DNA from 3 places in the Streptomyces sp. NPDC002698 genome. Region 3 is predicted to be linked to each of the others. Evidence: riboswitches for the same ligand, from Rfam matches in the RefSeq annotation. Region 3 holds a riboswitch; each other region holds the start of a gene.
What was found. Region 3 has a riboswitch for S-adenosylmethionine ahead of ACFYW9_RS17360 (aminotransferase class V-fold PLP-dependent enzyme). Riboswitches for the same ligand answer to the same signal wherever they lie in the genome.
Positions count from the first base shown of each region.

Region 1: it holds a riboswitch for S-adenosylmethionine, as region 3 does, so the genes downstream of both, ACFYW9_RS22480 (putative leader peptide) here and ACFYW9_RS17360 (aminotransferase class V-fold PLP-dependent enzyme) in region 3, are expected to answer to the same signal.
Region 2: it holds a riboswitch for S-adenosylmethionine, as region 3 does, so the genes downstream of both, ACFYW9_RS14565 (ABC transporter substrate-binding protein) here and ACFYW9_RS17360 (aminotransferase class V-fold PLP-dependent enzyme) in region 3, are expected to answer to the same signal.

Region 1 covers NZ_JBIAQM010000015.1:197,116-203,591, forward strand. The annotation lists gene ACFYW9_RS22450 (putative leader peptide) at 1-59, opposite strand, end outside; gene ACFYW9_RS22455 (GNAT family N-acetyltransferase) at 164-949, opposite strand; gene ACFYW9_RS22460 (transporter substrate-binding domain-containing protein) at 1,040-2,065, opposite strand; gene ACFYW9_RS22465 (amino acid ABC transporter ATP-binding protein) at 2,217-3,116, opposite strand; gene ACFYW9_RS22470 (amino acid ABC transporter permease) at 3,113-4,117, opposite strand; gene ACFYW9_RS22475 (hypothetical protein) at 4,314-4,448, opposite strand; SAM riboswitch class IV at 4,606-4,750, shown strand; gene ACFYW9_RS22480 (putative leader peptide) at 4,787-4,852, shown strand; gene ACFYW9_RS22485 (glutathione S-transferase C-terminal domain-containing protein) at 4,964-5,758, shown strand; gene ACFYW9_RS22490 (hypothetical protein) at 5,854-6,144, opposite strand.
Region 2 covers NZ_JBIAQM010000008.1:124,790-131,265, forward strand. The annotation lists gene ACFYW9_RS14550 (dipeptide ABC transporter ATP-binding protein) at 1-1,618, opposite strand, end outside; gene ACFYW9_RS14555 (ABC transporter permease) at 1,615-2,538, opposite strand; gene ACFYW9_RS14560 (ABC transporter permease) at 2,535-3,494, opposite strand; gene ACFYW9_RS14565 (ABC transporter substrate-binding protein) at 3,498-5,117, opposite strand; SAM riboswitch class IV at 5,529-5,642, opposite strand; gene ACFYW9_RS14570 (sulfite oxidase) at 6,203-6,476, shown strand, end outside.
Region 3 covers NZ_JBIAQM010000010.1:236,218-242,693, forward strand. The annotation lists gene trpD (anthranilate phosphoribosyltransferase) at 1-947, shown strand, start outside; SAM riboswitch class IV at 1,033-1,149, shown strand; gene ACFYW9_RS17360 (aminotransferase class V-fold PLP-dependent enzyme) at 1,343-2,704, shown strand; gene ACFYW9_RS17365 (Lrp/AsnC family transcriptional regulator) at 2,744-3,025, opposite strand; gene ACFYW9_RS17370 (rhomboid family intramembrane serine protease) at 3,068-3,823, opposite strand; gene ACFYW9_RS17375 (hypothetical protein) at 3,976-4,215, shown strand; gene ACFYW9_RS17380 (NYN domain-containing protein) at 4,251-5,600, shown strand; gene ACFYW9_RS17385 (NlpC/P60 family protein) at 6,126-6,476, shown strand, end outside.

The DNA.
Region 1 (6,476 bases), on a different contig from region 3:
TACAGGTGCAGGGGGCGGGGTGCGAGCGGCCTCGGCACGCGGCGGGACACACGGCGCATGTGCCTCACCTCCGCCCTCTCGGCCCGGTGCTCCCGGGTCTCTCGTCCGCCCGGCCCTCGCGGTTCCCCGACGGGGCGCCGCACGGTCGTGAACAGTCCCAACCTCACGGGTGTGTCTTTTCTTCCGGCTGCCCGGCCTCTTCCTGTCCGGCGTGCGCCGACTGCTGTCCGCCGGGTGTGCGGACGAGCACGAAGCGCGTGCGGCGGCGCAGGGTGAACCCGATCGACTCGTAGAGCCGGATCGCGTTCGTGTTGTCGGCGGCGGCGTGCAGGAAGGGGATGTCTCCGCGCTCCCTGATCCCCGCCGCGACAGCGCGGACGAGACGGGTGGCCAGGCCCCGGCCCCGGTGGCCGGGGTGGGTGCACACCGCGCTGATCTCGGTCCAGCCCGGCGGGCGCAGGCGCTCGCCGGCCAGGGCGATCAGGCGGCCGCCTTCCCGGATGCCCAGGTAGGTGCCGAGTTCGACGGTTCGGGGCAGGAAGGGGCCCGGCCGGGTGAGGGCGATCAGGCCGAGGATCTCGGGCACGTCGGCGGGGCCGAGCCGTACCGCTTCGGGCGCGGGCTCGGAGTGCAGCGTGGTGGCGGTCAACTGAACCCCGTCGCCGCTGTGTTCGATCGTCCAGCCGTCGGGCACGGCCTGCACGGCGGTGACGGGGGTGACCGCGCCCGGACCGACCAGTGCGGCCAGGTCGTCCCACGAACGGGGGTCGGCGGGATCGGCGAGGGCGGTGAACGGGGACACGTCCGTGGGATAGCGGGCGGCCCGGCCGACGCGCTCGGCGAGGTGGGCGTGCGGACCGGTCAGCGCGGCCCACGCCGCGTTGTCGAGGACGTGCGGTGCGGCCGGACTCGGGGAAGGGACGGGGGCGGCGTGGACGCTGGTGGACATGGCGGTGCGGGTTCTCCGTATCTGGAACGCGGCCGGACGCGCCCCGGGACTTCGCCGCGCACGGCGAAGTCCCTCGGGCGCACGGTGGTTTCAGGAGTTGTCGAGCGGCAGGCCGGGCGGGTTGACCTGGGAGGTCTCCACCGCCTCGTCGGAGAGGTTCCAGGCGGCCAGCCACTTGGCGTACTGGCCGTTCTCGATCAGGTGGTTGATGGCGTCGGCGACCGGCTTGGCGAGCCCGCTGTCCTTCTTCGCGGTGGCCGCGATCAGCCCCTGGATCGTCTCGCCCGCGCCGGAGAACTGGCCCGCGTTGCGGGTCGGGTGGGAGGACTTGGCGTTCTGGGTGGCGCGGTAGGCGACGGCCGGGTTGGGGCCGAAGAAGGAGTCGATCTTCCCGCTGTTCAGCGCCAGGGACGTGGCGTTGTTGTCCTGGTAGTACTTGACGGTGAGCTTCTTGCCCGCCTTGGCCAACTTGTCCTTCCACTCCAGCAGGATCTTCTCCTGGTTGGTGCCGGCCCCCACCGCGACGGTCTGGTCGGCCAGGTTCCGGTAGTCGCCGTCGAAGTTCCACGTGCTCTTCTTCAGGACCTCGAAGGCGAGGTTGTCCTGCCGGTACGAGGCGAACTCGTACTTCTTCTTGCGCTCCTCGGTGTCGGTGACGTTGGAGAAGGCGACGTCGACCTTGCCGCTGTCGACGCCGACGAACAGGTTCTCCCAGGTCGAGTTCTTCACCACCGGCTTCAGCCCCAGGACCGCGGCGACCAGCTTTCCGAGATCGGGTTCGCTGCCGGTGAGCGTCTTCTGGTCCTCTCCGACGAAGTTCAAGGGCGGTGACCCGGCGGGCAGTGCGCCGATCCCCACCACCAACGTGCCTCTCTCGGCTACGGACTTGGGCAGCTCATCGCTGATCGACTTCACCTCGGAGACCTTCAGAACGGTCTCCTTGGCGGCCCCGTTGGAGAGCGCGCCCACGGTCACGGTGCCGGCCGCGTCGGTCCGCGTACGGGTGGCGGCGTCGCTGTCTCCCCCGCACGCGGCGAGGGAGGCCGCGAGGGAGGCGACGGCGGCGGTGGCGGCGACGCCGCGGAGGGCCTTGCGGTTCAGGCTGAAGGTGGGCATGACTGTCCTTATCGGGTGTGCGGTGAGAGGTGTGGGGGAACGGTCCCGGCGGGCCGCCGAATCGGGGAGGAGTCGCCCCCGCCCCGGGTCGGGGCGGTGAGGCGGGAGCACCTCGGCGAGGGGTTTCTCGCTGTGCGTCGAGAGGCAGCGGTCAGAGCACCTTGCTCAGGAACTCTCTGGTGCGCGCTTCTCGCGGATGGTCCAACACCTGCTCGGGCGGGCCCTGTTCGACGATGCGGCCGCCGTCCATGAAGACCACCCGGTCGGCGATCTCGCGGGCGAAGCCGATCTCGTGGGTGACGATGATCAGTGTGGTGCCGCTGTGGGCCAGATCCTTGATGACGGCGAGGACCTCGCCGACCAGTTCGGGATCGAGCGCCGACGTCGGTTCGTCGAAGAGGATGACTCCGGGCCGCAGGGCGAGCGCGCGGGCGATGGCCACGCGCTGCTGCTGACCGCCCGACAGCTGCCGGGGGTAGGCGGCCGCCTTGTCGGCCAGGCCCACCCGGGCGAGCAGATCGCGGGCCAGTTCCCGCGCCCCGGCCCTGGACAGCCGCCCGGTCGCCACGGGAGCGGCGGCCACGTTGTCCAGCACGGTCAGGTGCGGGAAGAGGTTGAAGTTCTGGAACACGAACCCGATCCGGCTGCGCTGGGTCAGGATGGCCCGCTCGCTCAGCTCCTTGAGACGGTCGCCGTGCCTGCGTACGCCGATGAGCTCACCGTTCAGGCTCACATGGCCGATCTCGGGCTTCTCCAGGTGGTTGATCACCCGCAGGAGGGTGGACTTCCCGGAGCCGGACGGGCCGAGGACGACCGTCACCTCGCCGGGCCGCACCGTCAACTCCACACCGTCCAGAACCCGTTGGGCTCCGTACCACTTGTGCACATCGTGCACCTCGACCGCGGCCGGCTCGACCTGGAGCGCTCCGGCGCTCTCGGCGGCCGCCGCGGCGCCCGCCGCCGGGGCGGAGGAGGCCGACGCCGCTTCCGCCGCGTCGGCGGCCTGGGCCGTCCGAGTCCTCACTGTCGTCAGATGGGTCTCGCCGCTCATATCGCCGTCTCCCTCCGGAACCGGGCCCGCACGTCACGCAGAGCGTTCCGCGCCTTCTGCAACGGGGTCGGCGGCAGGGTGCGCAGCGCGCCCCGCGAGTAGTACCGCTCGACATAGAACTGGATGACGGACACGACGCTGGTGAGGATCAGGTACCAGGCGGTGGCCACGAGGAGCAGCGGCACGATGTCGCCGGGGTAGGTGCTGCCCATGCTCTGCACCGAGCCGAACAGGTCCAGCAGGGACACGTAGAAGACCAGCGAGGTGCCCTTGATCAGGCCGATCAGCTGGTTCACGTAGTTGGGGGTGATGGAGCGCAGTGCCTGCGGGAAGACGATCTTCGCGAACTGGTACCGCTTCGGCAGTCCCAGGGCGGAGGCCGCCTCGTGCTGGCCCTGGTCGACGGAGAGAACGCCGCCGCGTACCACTTCGGAGGCGTACGCCGCCTCGTTCAGGCTCAGTCCTACGACGGCGACGGCCATGTCGGTGGCCAGGCGGGACTCGTCGAAGGTGAAGAAGGCCGGCCCGAACGGAACGCCCACGCTCAACGTCTGGTACAGCGCGCTGAAGTTGTAGAGGAACAGCAGGACCACGATCAGCGGCACCGACCGGAACAGCCAGGTGTAGACCCAGCTCACCGCGCGCAGCACCGGGCTCCGGGAAAGTCTGGCCAGAGCCAGCACGATGCCGCCGAGCAATCCCAACACGGCGCTGTAGAGAGCCACTTCGAGGGTGATGAGCAGGCCGTCGAGAATGGTCGGGCGGAAGAACCAGTACTGGAACCGATCCCACTGGTAGAAGGGGTTGGTCACCAGGCCGTGGAGGATCTGGGCGGCCAGCACGAGCACGACGGCCGTGATGATCCAGCGGCCGGGACGCCGGAGCGGAAGGACCCGCTGGGCCGCCTGAGGCTTGGGCGCGGCGGGGAAGCCGGTACGGGGGATCGCCTCGGCGGGCGTCGCTGATCCCAAGGACACAGCGCTGCCGGGAGGTTGACTCATGGAGAGCTCCAGCGGATTCGGACACCCCGGACCACGGAGCGGCAGCGCCGGGCCGAGCGGGACGGCTCAGTACGCGGCGAGGCGCGGGCACACGTGGAAACGGGGGCTGGACGGGAAAGGACACATCGCGACAGCGGTGGTCGTCGAAGACTCGAAGAGCCGTCAGCCTGCGGTCGTCAAAGACCCGAAGAGGCGGTCAGCCTCGGCTGAGGGAGCGGCACACGCCCGTACAGAGGGCGCTGTTGACGCGCAGCAGGTCCACGGAGCGGTCGGCGCACAGCACATCGCGGCCGAGGCGCCGCCATGCGGCCGTCCCGTCAGCTGTGTGCATCGCCGTCACCATTTCCACTCCGGCCGAAAAGGCATCCCCTGGTGGGCCGCAGGTTAGGCCCGCCCCGAAAACAATGTCAATGCGGGTGACCACCAGGTGAGACCGCGCGTGCGGCCTTCTTGACGGCGCAACAGAGCGCACCGAGACTGGCATGGACGGTCACGATTGTCAGCGCCCACGGTGCGGGTCCGCCCGCTCCGTCGGTCATCGGCCCCGGCCCGCTGACAGGCAACCCTTCCACCGCGACGGGGTGCCCCGGGTGACGACCGGGTCCCGCCGGCGCGGCGGGGCAAGTGCGGTCTCGCGTCTCGCGAGCCCCGGAGTCGGGACCGGTGGGAATGCCAAGGAACGGCTTGACGAGGCGCCTGCACATCGATCTGTTGCGTGTCTCCAGCGCTTACTGATCCGCTGCCGGTCCGTGCGATCCGGACCGGTGCGACCAGCGCAGTCAATCCGCATTCGGCCGCCGGTGCCCACAAAGCGGCGGCGGCTTCCTTCTTCCCCCAGGGAGAGTCATGCCCGAGACAGTTTCGCGCACGTCCAGCACTGCCGACGCACGCCCCTGTGAGCAGATTTCGTTCCCCTCGGCCCTTCGCCTCCAGCCGGCGGCGACACCGTCCGCCCTCCCCCACCGCGTCGACAGCCGCATCGGTGCCGGTCTCGCCGGCGGCTTCTACCCGGCTCCACACCGCTACGAGCTGTACCTGTCGCGGAGTTGTCCGTTCTCGCTGCGGATCGCCATCACCCTCGAACTGCTCGGCCTGCGGGACTCGGTCGCCACCACACTCCTGGCGGACCCCGCGCGGACACCCGACGCCTTCGCCTCACTGCGCCGCGCGTACGAGGCCACCGAGTACCACTTCGACGGACCGCTCACCGCCCCCGCCCTGTGCGACCGGTGGAGCGGACGCATCGTCAGCAACCACCCGCCCGCCATCCTGCGCGATCTGGCCGGACTGTTCTCCGGTCACGCCACGACGAGCCCCTCCGCGATCTGCCCGCCGTCCCTCGCCGCCGACATCGAAGCCCTCCGCGATCTGCTCGACCGCGATGTCACCCCGTCCGCCCCGGCCTCGGAACTCGCGGCCGCCCTGGAACTGCTGGACTGTCAACTCGCCGCGAGCGCCTACGTGTTGGGCGACTCCCTCACGGCGGCGGACGTGGACGTATGGACGGCTCTCACCGGGCTGGGCCCCTGCGACGCCCTCCGCTCGCATCCCCGGCTCCTGGACTACGTACGCCGTCTCGGCGATCACCCCGCCTTCCGGCACGGTAGTGATGTGGTGCCCCTGGCGGCGGCGGACGTCTGACGCTCCCGCCGGAACCGGGCGTGCCGGGCAGGCCGACGGCCTCGCCCGGACGGCGGCCGCCGGGCCGGAAACACCGGCCCGGGCGGCCGCGCGGATCACTCGCGCGGAACCAGCAGAATGCTCACGCCCCTCAGGGTGGAGGCCCAGTGCCGGCCCTGCCCCAGGACCTCGCGCCCCGGCCCCAGAATCTGCTCCTGGAGGAGCAGCGCCGACTCGCGGAGTTCCTCCCACGGCTCCGGTACCTCGAAGGCACGCCGGGACCGCTCCACGGAACCGATCAGGGCCCGGCAGGCCGCCTCGACGTCCGCGACGTTCTGGCCGGCCGATCCGACACCCTCCAGCGACCACGTCATCCACAGGCGGCCCATGGCATCACTCTGTCCCATCCCCGGATGCGACGCATGCCCGATGCCACCGCTCGCCGCCGCGGCTCTCCTCCCCGGGCCGCCAGAAGCCGGACCGGTCCCTGCGTCCACGTGAAGCCCACGACGCCGGGCAGCGCCCGGCCACAGATCCGCGGCGGGCTCCGCGACCCGGTCGGCCTGCGCGTCGCCGGAACACGCGGCCGGCCGGCGCGTAGGCAATCCCGGCGAAAGCCGTCTCCTGAGGGCGTGTCCCGTACCGCGCCGCGGCGTGTCCGCACTTCGATGTGGATTCCAGGCCTCGCGAGCCGAGCGCCGGCGGATCGCGGACCGGGCCGCCCCGCGCCCGCTTCCCG
Region 2 (6,476 bases), on a different contig from region 3:
GCTCGCGGGTGTAGGCGTGGCGGGGGCGGGTGAAGAGCTCCTCCGGAGGACCCGCCTCCACGACGCGGCCGGCCCGCATGACCGCGACCTGGTGCGCGATCTGGCGTACGACGGCCAGGTCATGGGAGATGAAGAGGTAGGCCACCCCCGTGCCGGCCTGCAACTCGGCCAGCAACTCCAGCACTTGGGCCTGCACCGAGACGTCGAGCGCGGACACGGGCTCGTCGCACACCACCAGGTCGGGGGAGAGGGCCAGCGCACGGGCGATCGCCACGCGCTGACGCTGCCCGCCGGACAGCTCCGCCGGCCGGCGTTCGAGCACGGCCGCAGGAAGAGCCACCCGGTCGAGCAGTTCGCGGGCCCGCGCCAGCCGGGAGGCACGGTCGCCGACCTTGAAGGCACGCAGCGGCTCGGTGATCACCTCACCGATGGAGAAACGCGGATCGAGGGACGCGTACGGGTTCTGGTAGACGAGTTGGGCACGGCGGCGCAGCACCCTGGCACGGGCGGCCCCGGCGGTGGTGACGTCGATGCCGTCGAACAGGACCTGCCCGGCGGTCGCGTCGGCCAGCCGGAGCACCAGCCGTGCGGTGGTGGACTTGCCCGAGCCCGACTCACCCACCAGGGCGAGGGTCCGCCCGTGATGGACGGCGAAGCTGACGTCGTCGACCGCGCGCAGGGTCCGGGGCCCGTCCGCGGTGCGAGGCAGCCGGAACTCCTTGACCAGGTTGCGCGCTTCCACCAGAGGAACCGTGTCCGCCGTGGCCACGGGCGCGGACGGGCGGCGGCGAGCCGCGGTCATGCTCGGGGCGCTCGCCAGCAGATGCCGGGTGTACGCGTCCTGGGGATCGGCGAGGACGTCACGGGTGGCTCCCGCCTCCACCACCCGGCCCCGCGCCATGACCACCAGCCGCTGCGCCCGTTCGGCGGCGACCCCGAGGTCGTGGGTCACCAGCAGGATCGCCGTGCCCGACTCCTCGGCCAGGCGCTGGAGATGGTCGAGGATGACCCGCTGCACGGTGACGTCGAGCGCGCTGGTCGGCTCGTCGGCGATGATCAGCTCGGGTCGCGCGGCGATCGCGACGGCGATCAGGGCGCGTTGCCGCATGCCTCCGGAGAGTTCGTGCGGGTACTGCCGGGCCCGGAGGGCGGCGTCGGGCAGTCCGGCCCGGTCCAGAACGGCGAGCGCCTCGACGGCGGCCGAGCGGCGGTTCGCCAGACCGTGGATGCGCAGCACCTCCGCGACCTGTTCGCCGATCCGCTTGACCGGGTTGAGCGACACGGTCGGGTCCTGCGGCACCAGCCCGATCCGTGCCCCGCGTACGGTGCGCAGTTCCGCCTCCGACAGCGTGGCCAGGTCGTGCCGGCCGAAGCGCACCGAGCCCGCGTCGATGACGCCGTTGTCCGGGAGGAGACGGGTGATCGCGTGCGCGGTCGTGCTCTTGCCGGAGCCGGACTCACCGACCACCGCGGTCACCTGTCCCGGCCATACGTCGAGGTCCACGCCCCGGACGGCCGCCACGCCGTCACCGCCGCGGGTGCGGTACGAGACGGACAGGCCGCGGATCTCCAGCAGTGGTGTGGTCATGTCCTCGCCGTTCTCGGCTTCGTCGGTCATCGCTGCCGGGACCATTCGCCGTCCAGAGCCCGCGCGACGCGGTTGGTGGCCAGTACGGTCGCGGCGATCGCCAGTCCGGGCAGCGCGGTCAGCCACCAGGCGTTGGCCAGGTAGTTGCGGCCCTCGGAGATCAACGTGCCCCACTCCGGGGCCGGCGGGGGAGCGCCGTACCCGAGGAAGCTCAGCGCCGACACGGCCAGGATGGAGGCGCCGAAGTCGAGCGTGGCCAGGACGATCACCGGGCCCGCAGCGTTGGGCAGCACATGCCGGCCCAGCACCGAGTACCAGCGGGCCCCGCAGGAGCGCGACGCCTCGACGAACACCGCCTGACGCACCCGGAGCACCTCGGCGCGGGCGACGCGGGCGAAGGAGGCGACGCTGGCGATGCCGACCGCGACGGCCACCTTCACCGTCCCGTATCCCAGCGCGGTCACCAGGGCCAGTGACAGGAACAGCGCGGGGATGGCGAGCAGGACGTCGACGAAGCGCATCAGCACGTCGTCCACCCAGCGGCCGACGAACCCGGCGACCACGCCGAGCAGGCCACCCACCACGAACGCCACGAGCACCGCGATCAGCGTGGCCTTCAGGGACAGCTGCGCGCCGTGCACCACCCGGGAGAACACATCGCGCCCCAGCTCGTCCGTGCCGAACCAGTGCGCGCCGCTCGGGCCGCGGAAGTTCTGCGCCGGTACCCCCTTCAGCGGGTCGCGAGAGGTGAACAGCCGCGGCCGGAACGAGGCCAGCACCACCAGCACGAGGACGGCGGCGGACAGCAGCAGACCGGGCCGGCGCAGCACGAACCGCAGCACCCGCCGTACGCGGACGCGGCTTCCCGGTGCGGGATCCGGCGGTGCGCCCACCGGCCGGACGAGACCGGGCGCGGCCTCGGCGGGGTCGTCGACAAGACTCTGGCTCATGCGATGCGTGCCCTTCTGTCCGAGGCCACCACGATCCGGGGGTCGAGCAGCGGATAGACCAGGTCGACGACGAGGTTCGTCGTCACGAAGATCAGTGCGCCGAACGCCACCACCCCCTGGACCACCGGGATGTCCTGGGCCGTGACGGCCGCCGCGGTCACGCGGCCCAGGCCGTCACGGGAGAACACCGTCTCGACGACGACCGAACCGGCGATCAGCTGCCCCACCAGCAGGCCGGCGACCGTCAGCGCCGGCAGGGACGCGTTGCGCAGCGCGTGCCGCAGATGGACCCGCCATCGGCCCGCGCCCTTCGCGCGGGCGGTCTCCACATACGGCTGGTCGAGCGCGGTGAGCAGACTCTTGGCCAGCACCTGCGCGATCAGGGCGCCGGTCGGGACCGCGAGGGTCAGTGCCGGCAGCACCAGCCCCTTCGGCCCGTCGTTGCCGAACGCGGGGAACCAGCGCAGCCGGAAGGAGAACGCCTCGACGAGCAGGAGTCCCACCCAGAACGTCGGGACGGACACTCCCAGCGGCGGCAGCGACAGCAGCAGCTGCCGCAGCCAGCGCCGTGTGGTGTACGTCGCCGCCACCGCCAGCCCGCCGCCGAGGACCACCGCGAACAGCAGTGCCGAAGCCGTCAGTTGGAGGGTCTGGGGCAGCGCGTCGGCCAGTGTCGAGGCGACCGGGCGGCCGGTGGCGACCGAGTCGCCGAAGTCCCCGCGCACCGCCCGGCCGAGGTACTCGGCGTACTGCGTGAGCACCGGCTTGTCGAAGCCGTACTCGTGCCGCAGGGCGGCGATCTGCCGGGGATCGACCTGCCCCGAGTCCATCCCGGCACCGGCCATCGCGGTGACCGGGTCGCCCGGCAGGTAGTACAGCACCAGGAACGACACGGTGTACGCCGCCCACAGCACCCCGACCGCCTGCGCGAGCCGTTTGAGCACGTAACCGCGCACGGGTCAGCCGATCCACGTGTCGTGCAGCTGGATCCGGCTGGAGGCGTCGAAGGCGAGGCTGTGCACCTTCGTGGACAGGCCCAGCTGGGTCTGCAGTTCCACCACCGGCACGTTGTAGGCGTCGCGCACGATCGACCGCTGTGCCTGGGCCACGAGCTTGCTGCGCCCCGCCGGGTCGGTGGTCGCGGCCTGCGCGGACAGGGTGCTGTCCAGGCCGCTCGCCGGAACGCGGTAGAAGTTGGCCAGCTTCGTGGAGAAGGAGCTGCGCAGGATGTCGGGGTCGGCGCGGGTGATGTTCCCCCAGGTCGCGTCGAATTCGCCCGACTGCTGTGTCGGTGTCAGCTGGGTGAGCTGGAGCTGCTTGAGGGTCACCTGGACCCCGACGGCCTTCAGTTGCTGCTGTATCAGCTCCAACGCGGGCTGATTCGTGGCCGCGTTGGGAACCCAGTCGATGGTCAGGCTCAGCTTCCTGCCGTCCTTGGTGCGCGTGCCGTCGCCGCCCGCCTTCCAGCCGGCCGCGTCCAGCAGGGACTTCGCCTTGGCCGCGTCGAAGGCCAGGTCCGGGGCGAGGCTGGTGTAGTCGGGCGTGGTGTGCGCGAGGACGCTGGTCGCCGCCCGGGTGCCGGTGGGGAAGACGGTGTCGGCGATCTGCTCGCGGTCGATGGCGGACAGGATCGCCCGGCGGACCCTGGCGTCTTTCAGGAGGGGCCGCGCGTTGTTGAAGCCGAGTCCGAAGACGATGCCGGGGTTGGCCCGCCTCTGGAGGGTGACCTGGCCGCCCTTGAGCGCCGCCTCGTCGGCCCGGCCCACACTGCCGATCGCGTCCACCTGGCCGGAGCGGAGACTGCCGGCGCGCACGCCCGCTTCCGGCACGACCTTGAACACGAGCTCGTCCAGGTACGCCTCGCCCTTCTTGTCCCACCGTGAGGAACCCCAGGCGTAGCCGTGGCGCTTGGCCAGGGTGATCGACTGGTTCTGCACGTACCGCTTCAGCACGAAGGGTCCGGATCCGATGACCCCGTCACTGCACTTCTGCTGCGGTGACCTCTTCGCGCTCGCCGACGACTCGATCCCCAGGGAATGCGTGGAAGTCGCCTGCAGGAACTGGGCGTTGGGCTGTTGGAAGGTGACCTTGACGGTGAGCGGGTCGACCACCGTGGTGCTCTTGACGCCGCTCAGGTAGCCCTCGGCCAGGGTCCCCAGGACACCGAGACGCGGCACCGCGTCGAAGTTGTCCTTGACCACCTGGGCGGTCAGCGGGGATCCGTCGCTGAAGGTGACACCCGAGCGCAGGTGGAAGGTGAAGGAGGTCGCGTCGGCACTGATGTCCCAGCTCTTCGCCAGCCACGGCACGATCTTGCCGGTCCTGGGGTCCTGGTCCGTCAGGGAGTCCACGACCTGGCGCACCGAGTAGATCGTGTCGTTGCTGCCGACCTGCTGGGGATCCACACAGCCGGCGTCCGACCCCACGGCGAAGGTCAGGGTCCCGCCGGAACGCGGCTTGCCGCCACCGGCGCCGGAGCCGCCGGTGCCCGGCCCGCAGGCGGTCAGCAGCACACTGGTGGTGAGAAGGGCGGTGAGCGCCGCCCATCGGGGAGATCTGAAGTCCGGAAGTGCTCTCACGGAGGGTTCTCCTCATGGTGTCGCCAGGCACGTGACACCGCGCGGGGCACGGCCACGCACAGGCGTGCCGGCCCGGCCGGCGCGGTGCCGTGACGGGGGTGATGCCCTGCGGACAGGGGCCAGTCGGAAGGTGGATCCGAAGGATCAGGAGGAGCGGGAGGAAGCGGGACCCGGGCGGGGACACATACCCCGATCGCCGGTCACGGACGGGGACCCTCGGCGGGCAGGCCCGTCAGCGCTCCGCTGCGGAAAGGGCCGTCAGGCCTGACAGAAGCAGCTGGTCGAGCGCTTCAGATCGATGTGGCGCCGGCGCGCCAGCCGGGAGAACACCATGGCGACGGAGAAGGAGGCACGAGGGCCACCACCGTGTCGCATAACGGTCCTCCCCCCATCTCCGGCCCCGGTCATGGGGCCACGCGCTTGCGCGGATCGTCGCTGATCCCGCCGGGCTTTCACCTGGAGCACCCCACCGCGCGGGAGGGTTGCCGGTCAGCAAGCCAGGGCTTGACGCTGACACTCGATGCCGTTCGTGATCGTACGGAGCGGTTCTGACGTACGTCAATGGCGGCACCGGACTCCGCCGGAGAGCACCGGCCGGCCGCCCGTCATGTCGGCGACCCGGGGCCGGCCGCGGACATGTCGGGCGACACGGGGTAGGCCGCGGTCGTGCCGGGGGCACGGGCCGGCCGCCGTCACGGTGGGGGAGATCCGGCGTTCGGGAACGGACACCTTCGCGCAGGTCCGCCGGTCAGGTGCGGGATCGCGGGGGCGCGGCCGCCACGCCGGCCACGCCAACCGACGTGCCCGGACGCCTGGTTCACCGGCACGAGTGCTCCGTTGACGCCTTCCGCCCCGTGTGCTTTCATCCCGCCATGCCGATGTCGGAGCCACTGACCCGCCGCCGCGCCGTGGACCTCGTCCGCGTCGCCGCCGCGCTGTGTCGGACGACCGGCTGATCACGCGCTTCCGCGAACTTCCGCTCCGGACAAGCCGGTAGAGCGCATACCGGTCGACCTCGCGCACGCCCGCGCCGACTTGTGCCGAGCCCTCTCGTTCCTCTCGCCCCGTCATGACGAGGACCCGCCATGCCTTCGCCCACCCCCGTCGGTCGCCGCTACGAAACCGAGTACGACCGCCGCAGGCTGCGCCAGTGGCTCGCGGGTGAGGCCAGAGCCGAGGGGGTCACCCGCCGCCGGCTGCTCACCCTGCTCACCGCTGCCGCCGCCGGAACCGCACTCGGCACCCCGCAGCCCGCCCGCGCCGCCGACAGGCCGATCGTCAAGCCGCTGCCCGCCGAGTGGTTCATCGAGCGCGGCACCAACGCCGAGACCCGGTGGGAGGCGCTGCGCGGAACCGGCC
Region 3 (6,476 bases):
ACCGCATCATGCGCGGCGAGGCGACCGACGCGCAGATCGCCGGGTTCGTGGTGGCCCTGCGGGCCAAGGGCGAGACCGTCCAGGAGATCACCGGACTCGTCCGGGCGATGTACGAGCACGCCAATGTGATCGAGGTGCCCGGACACACCGTCGACATCGTCGGAACGGGCGGCGACGGCGCGAAGACCGTCAACATCTCCACGATGTCCTCGATCGTGGTGGCCGGCACCGGCGCCAAGGTCGTCAAGCACGGCAACCGGGCGGCGTCCTCCGCGTCCGGGGCGTCGGACGTCCTGGAGAAGCTCGGCGTCAATCTCCAACTGCCGGTGAGCCGGGTCGCCGCGGTGGCCGAGGAGGCCGGGATCACCTTCTGCTTCGCGGTCAAGTTCCACCCGGCGCTGCGTCATGTGGCGGCGGCCCGCGGGCAGTTGGGCATCCGTACCACCTTCAACGTGCTCGGACCGCTGACCAACCCGGCCCGCGTGAAGGCCCAGGCGGTCGGCGTCGCCGATCCCCGGATGGCGCCGATCGTGGCGGGCGTGTTCGCCGAGCGCGGCAACTCCTCGCTCGTCTTCCGCGGCGACGACGGCCTCGACGAGCTGACCACCACCGCGGGCTCCCACGTCTGGGTGGTCCGCGACGGCAAGGTCACCGAGGAGCGCTTCGACCCCCGCGACGTCGGGCTCGACATCGTCCCGGTGGAGGCCCTGCGCGGCGCCGACGCCTCGTACAACGCGGAGGTCGCCCGGCGCGTCCTGGACGGCGAGCAGGGGCCCGTACGGGACGCGGTCCTGCTGAACTCGGCGGCGGCCCTGGTGGCCCTGTCGCCGACCGGCGCGCCGCTCGCGGACCAGCTCCGCGCCGGAATGGCGAAAGCCGCCGAGTCGGTCGACTCCGGTGCCGCGAAGCGCACCCTGGAGCGCTGGGTGGCCGCCAGCAACGCCTGATCCACCGGTGACACGGAGTAAGGCGCAGTCCAGAATCCGGACTGCGCCTTGCGCGTGGAAGATCCTCTGGCAAGATGCTGTACCAGGTCATGAGTGACAGCCATCAGGCCCCGGCCGGCTGTCCGGCAACCCTCCGTCCGTGGCGGGGTGCCCCGGGTGAAGACCAGGTCGTAGGCAGCGAGGCCTACGGCAAGCGCGGACCCCTCCCGCCCGTCGGGCGGATGCAACCAGGGGTCCTGGTCGTTCGAGGGAGCCTTCTGTGAGCAAGCGAATGCGCTAGGGCGTAGAGCCCCGCCTCCGCACACCCTTTTCACCTTTTCCCGCGCCGAGCCCAGCCCTGCCTCCCGGCGGCCAGCTCGCGCGGTGATCCCGCCTGCCTCTCACAGGAGCTCGCCATGTCTGTCTCCACCGTTGCCGCCGACCAGACCGTTTGTGCCCCCCTGCCCGTTCTCGGCCGGGATGTCACCGTCCCGCTCGTCACCGGCGGCGAGGTGACCTACGCGGCCCTCGACTACGCCGCCAGCGCACCCGCCCTCCAGCGGGTGTGGGACGACGTGGCCGCGTACGCGCCCTACTACGGCAGCGTCCACCGGGGCGCCGGCTACCTCTCGCAGCTCTCCACCGACCTCTTCGAGAACGCCCGCAGGACCGTCGAGGAGTTCCTCGACTGCCGCGCCGGCGACCAGGTGGTCTTCACCCGCTCCACCACCGACTCGCTCAACCTGCTCGCAGCGGCCCTCCCGGCCGACTGCCAGGTCTTCGTCTTCGAGACCGAGCACCACGCCTCGCTGCTGCCCTGGCGCGACGCCCGGGTGACCTACCTGAACGCCCCGCGCACCCCCGCCGAGGCCGTCGACACCCTGGAGCACGCCCTCGCCGCCCGCGACCCCTACGGCCCGGCCCTGGTCTGCGTCACCGGCGCCTCGAACGTCACCGGGGAGCTGTGGCCGGTGCGGGAGCTGGCCGCCGCCGCGCACGCCCACGGCGCCCGCATCGTCCTCGACGCCGCGCAGCTCGCCCCGCACCACCCGGTGTCGGTCCAGGACCTCGACGTCGACTGGGTCGCCTTCTCCGGGCACAAGCTGTACGCGCCCTTCGGCTCCGGTGTCCTCGCGGGCCGCTCCGACTGGCTGCGCGAGGCCGACCCCTACCTCGCGGGCGGCGGGGCCAGCCGCAAGGTCACCCGGCGCGCGGACGGCGGCGTGGACGTGGAGTGGCACGACAGCGCCGCCCGGCACGAGGCCGGCTCGCCGAACGTCATCGGCGCCTACGCGATCGCCTCGGCCTGCAAGGCGCTCACCGACGAGGGCTTCGACAACCTGCTCGCCCGCGAGCGGCACCTGATCCGCACCGTCCGCGAGGGCCTCGCCGAGGTCCCCGAGGTCCGGGTCCTCTCCCTCTTCGGCGACGACGCCCCGCGGGTCGGCGTCATCTCCTTCGTCGTCGAGGGCTGGAACAGCTCGCACTTCGCGGCCGCGCTCTCCGCCGAGTACGGCATCGGGGTGCGCGACGGCCTCTTCTGCGCCCACCCGCTCGTCCGCACGCTGCTCGGCAGCGCCCCGGAGACCCAGGGGGAGTGCGGAGCCCCCGAGGCGGCGCCCGGGGAGAAATCCCTCAACGCCATCCGCGTCAGCTTCGGCGCCGGTACCCCCGACGAGCACGTCGAGCGCTTCGTCCGCGCGGTGCGCGAGCTCGTCAGGGACGGCGCGCGCTGGCGGTACCGCACCGAGGACGGCCGCTGCGTCCCGGCGGTCTGACGCCCACGGCGGCTTCGCCCGGAGGCGGTGCCGCGTCGGTCAGGAGTCGAGACCGATCGCGAACGCCGCCTCCAGGTCGTGCTGGGAGTACGTACGGAACGCCACGTGCGTGTCCGTCGCCTCGACGCCCGGGATCTTGCTGATCTTGCCGGGGATGACGTCCGCCAGGTCGTCGTGGGCCTGGACCCGGACCATGGCGATCAGGTCGTAGGTACCCGTGACGGAGAAGACCTCGCTGACGCTCTCCAGGGACGCGATCGACTCGGCGATCTCGGGGATCCGGTCCACGCTGGTCTTGATGAGGACGATCGCGGTGATCACGGCTGGTTCTCTCCCTAGGGGGCCGCTGCTGGGGATCTCACCCTACTCGCGGTCCACCTGGCCCGGCCGCTCCACCGGGGCCCCGGCAGCACCCCCCCGAACGGGCGCGAGCGGCCTTCGGGGCCGGAACCGCGCCCACGCGTAGACGAAACCCAGGGAGAAGCCCACGAGGTGGGCCAGATAGGCGACTCCGGGGCCCGGGGAGCTGCGGCCGGCCGCCAGCCACTGGAGCGTGAACCAGAACGGCAGCACCACCCAGGCGGGGAACCGCAGCGGCAGGAAGAACAGGAACGGGAAGAGACTGGTCACCCGGGCCCTGGGGAACAGGTACAGGAACGCGCCGAGCACCGCGGAGATCGCCCCGGAGGCCCCGACCAGGGACTGCTGCGAGGTCGCGTTGGCGGCGGCGTAGCCGAGCAGGGCCAGATAGCCGCAGCCCAGGTAGAAGAGGGCGAACTCCAGATGGCCCATGCGCTCCTCGGTCATGAGCCCGAAGACGTAGAAGAAGAGCATGTTGCCCAGGAGATGGAGCCAGCTTCCGTGGATGAACAGGGCGGTCGCGGGGGTGAGCGCCTCGCCGGGGGCCCCGCCGAACAGGGCCGCCGGCACCACGCCCCAGCGGCGGAAATAGGCCCGCTGCGCGACCAGCAGCTCGTCCCCGGTGCCGTACGCGGGATCCAGACCCGAGGCGGGACCGATCACGAAGATCAGACAGCACAGGACGATCAGTGCGTACGTCACCGGCGTCGACCGGCCCCGCAGCGCCCTGACGACCGTCGCACTCCAATTGCCGATCATGGTGCAGAGCATGACGTAACCGCACCGATGCGCACAGACCGCCTCGCCGCCGTGGACAGCCGAGCGTCGAGTACCCGCCAGGCCGTAGGGTTACGAGCCATAGCACCGGGAAACCGGCGCCGGACGGACACGAGAAGGAAAGCGGCTGCCCTATGACAGTTCCCCTGCCCGACGCCAAGACCCGCTGGCGCTGCGCCCTCTGCGGCAACCTCACACGTTTCGACGTGACCCGCTCGTCGAAGGTCGTCGAGTATGTGCACCTGGACCTGGCCGGTGAGCCCAGGGTCGAGGAGCGCGAGGTGGTCAGTGAGACCATCGAGTCGGTGCGGTGCCGTTGGTGCAACGCGGTGGATCAGGTCGAACTGGTGGACAGGCCGGGCGCCGGCTCCTGAGGGAGCGGGCCCCGCACGGATATTGGGGTGAACGGATGGTGGAGACCACGGGTGGGGAGCCGGACGACGGCACCGCCGAGGTGCTCGACCGTCCGCTGCCCGACGGCGTGCGCCGACGCGTCGTACAGATCGTCTCGGACGGCTTCGGCGGGCTGACGGTGTCCGAACTGCCCACGCAATTGCGGCAGTACGCCCGGTTCGCCCCGAATCGCCGCGCCAAGTTCGCCGGCAACGCGATGGCCTCGGCGCTGGAGACGGACCCGCTGTTCAGACAGCGCATCGCCGAGAAGCTCAGAGAGGCCCAGCCGGAGCTCGTCGGCGCTCTCGACTCGGGCGCGCCGCCCCCGGCCGCGGATCCGCTGGACGTGGCGGCCGCGGCCTATGTCGTGCGTCCCGCGGGCTGGGTGAAGCTGGTGACCGCCGCGGGCGAGGAGGCCCTGCGGGCGGACGCCGAGCGCGCCGGCGAGGAGAGCCGCGCCGAACTGGACCGGCTGCGCGCGGAACTCGAGGAGGCCCGCGGGCAGACGCGTGCCGAGACCGAACGGCTGCGCGCGGAACTGGAAGCGGCCCGCAAGGAAGCGGAATCGCTTCACCGCAAGCTGCGCGGGGCCCTCAGCGACGTCAAGCGCGGTGAGGCGGCCCTGCGCAAGCTCCAGGCCGAGACGGACGGGGCGAAGGCGGAGAGCCAGACCCAGGTGTCCGCGGCCGAGAGCGAGACGCGGCGGCTCAAGGCGCGTCTCTCGGAGGCCGAGGCGGCCCTGGAGGCCACCCGCAAGGCGGCCCGGGAGGGGCGCAGCGTCGAGGACATGCGGGTGCGGCTGCTGCTCGACACCGTGCTGGAGGCGGCCCAGGGGCTGCGCCGGGAACTGGCGTTGCCTCCCGTCTCGGTGCGGCCCGCGGAGACGGTCGAGGCGGTCGAGCCCGGACGGATGACCCCCAAGGACATCGCCGCCCGCGCGCTGTCCGAGAACGACCCGGCGATCCTGGACCAGTTGCTCGCGCTGCCCCAGGCGCATCTGGTCGTCGACGGCTACAACGTCACCAAGACCGGCTATCCCCAGATGCCGTTGGAGAAGCAGCGGCTGCGGCTGCTCGGCCAGCTCTCGCAGCTGGCCGCGCAGACCGGCGCCGAGGTCACCTGTGTCTTCGACGGGGCCGAACTGGCCGCGCCGGTGCTGCTCGCGCCTCCGCGCGGGGTGCGGGTGCTGTTCTCCAAGCCCGGCGTCACGGCCGACGAGCTGATCCGTCAGCTCGTGCGGGCCGAGCCGCCCGGCCGGCCGGTCATCGTGGCCTCGACCGACCGCGAGGTCGCGGACGGGATCGCCAAGGCGGGCGCCCGGCCGGTGGCGTCCGTGGTGCTCCTCAAGCGCTTCTCGCGCGGCTGAGCGACTCCCGCGGGCACGTTCCCGTCGCACGTCCTCCCCTCGCGATCCCTTTGCGATCCCCTCGGGTTCCCTTCGTGATCCCCTCGTGCCCGTTTCGCGCTTCTCCTCCGGCATTGAGCCTTCCGCACGCTTCCTCCCTTTCGTCATGTTCCACCGGCTCTTCCGCGCCTGCTCCGGAGTCTCGTTCCGCTCTCCAGGGGCCGGGTTTCACGCGCGCGACGATCGGTGGCCTAAGTCGCATGAGTCGCGTACGCACCATGCATAACTTCTGGGCCTGATGCCTCAATTCGCCGGATGTTCACGCGACGTAGTGTCAAGCGGACATCACTGCTGGTGAGTTGATGGCAAAGAATGCGCTCCGTGACAAAGAATTTTCAGGTTTGGATTTGAACTGATCACAAGTAGGTCACTAGGGTCATGGCCTGAACCTCCAACTAGGGTGATCACTCATGAGGAGTGACGGTGGAGGGGCACCGCCCGTCGGCGTTTTCGGCAGGCGGCTGGAGGAAGAAGGAGCTCGCCTTCGTGGCGTCCCACCGTCGACCCAAGCAGCCGAGCCGCGCCCGTGTGACCGTGCTCACCACCGCCGCCGCTGCCGCTGTTGTCCTCAGCGCGAACGCCGCCAACGCGGCGCCGTCCGAGAAGCCCAACAAGGACGAGGTCAAGACCAAGGTCGACAAGCTCTACGAAGAGGCCGAGCAGGCCACTGAGAAGCTCAACGGGGCCAAGGAGAAGCAGCAGAAGCTGCAGAAGCAGATCAGCGCTCTCCAGGACAACGTCGCCCGCGGCCAGGAAGAGCTCAACGAGCTGCGCGAGGGCCTCGGTTCGATGGCCAGCGCCCAGTACCGCACCGGTGGCATCGACCCCTCCGTGGCG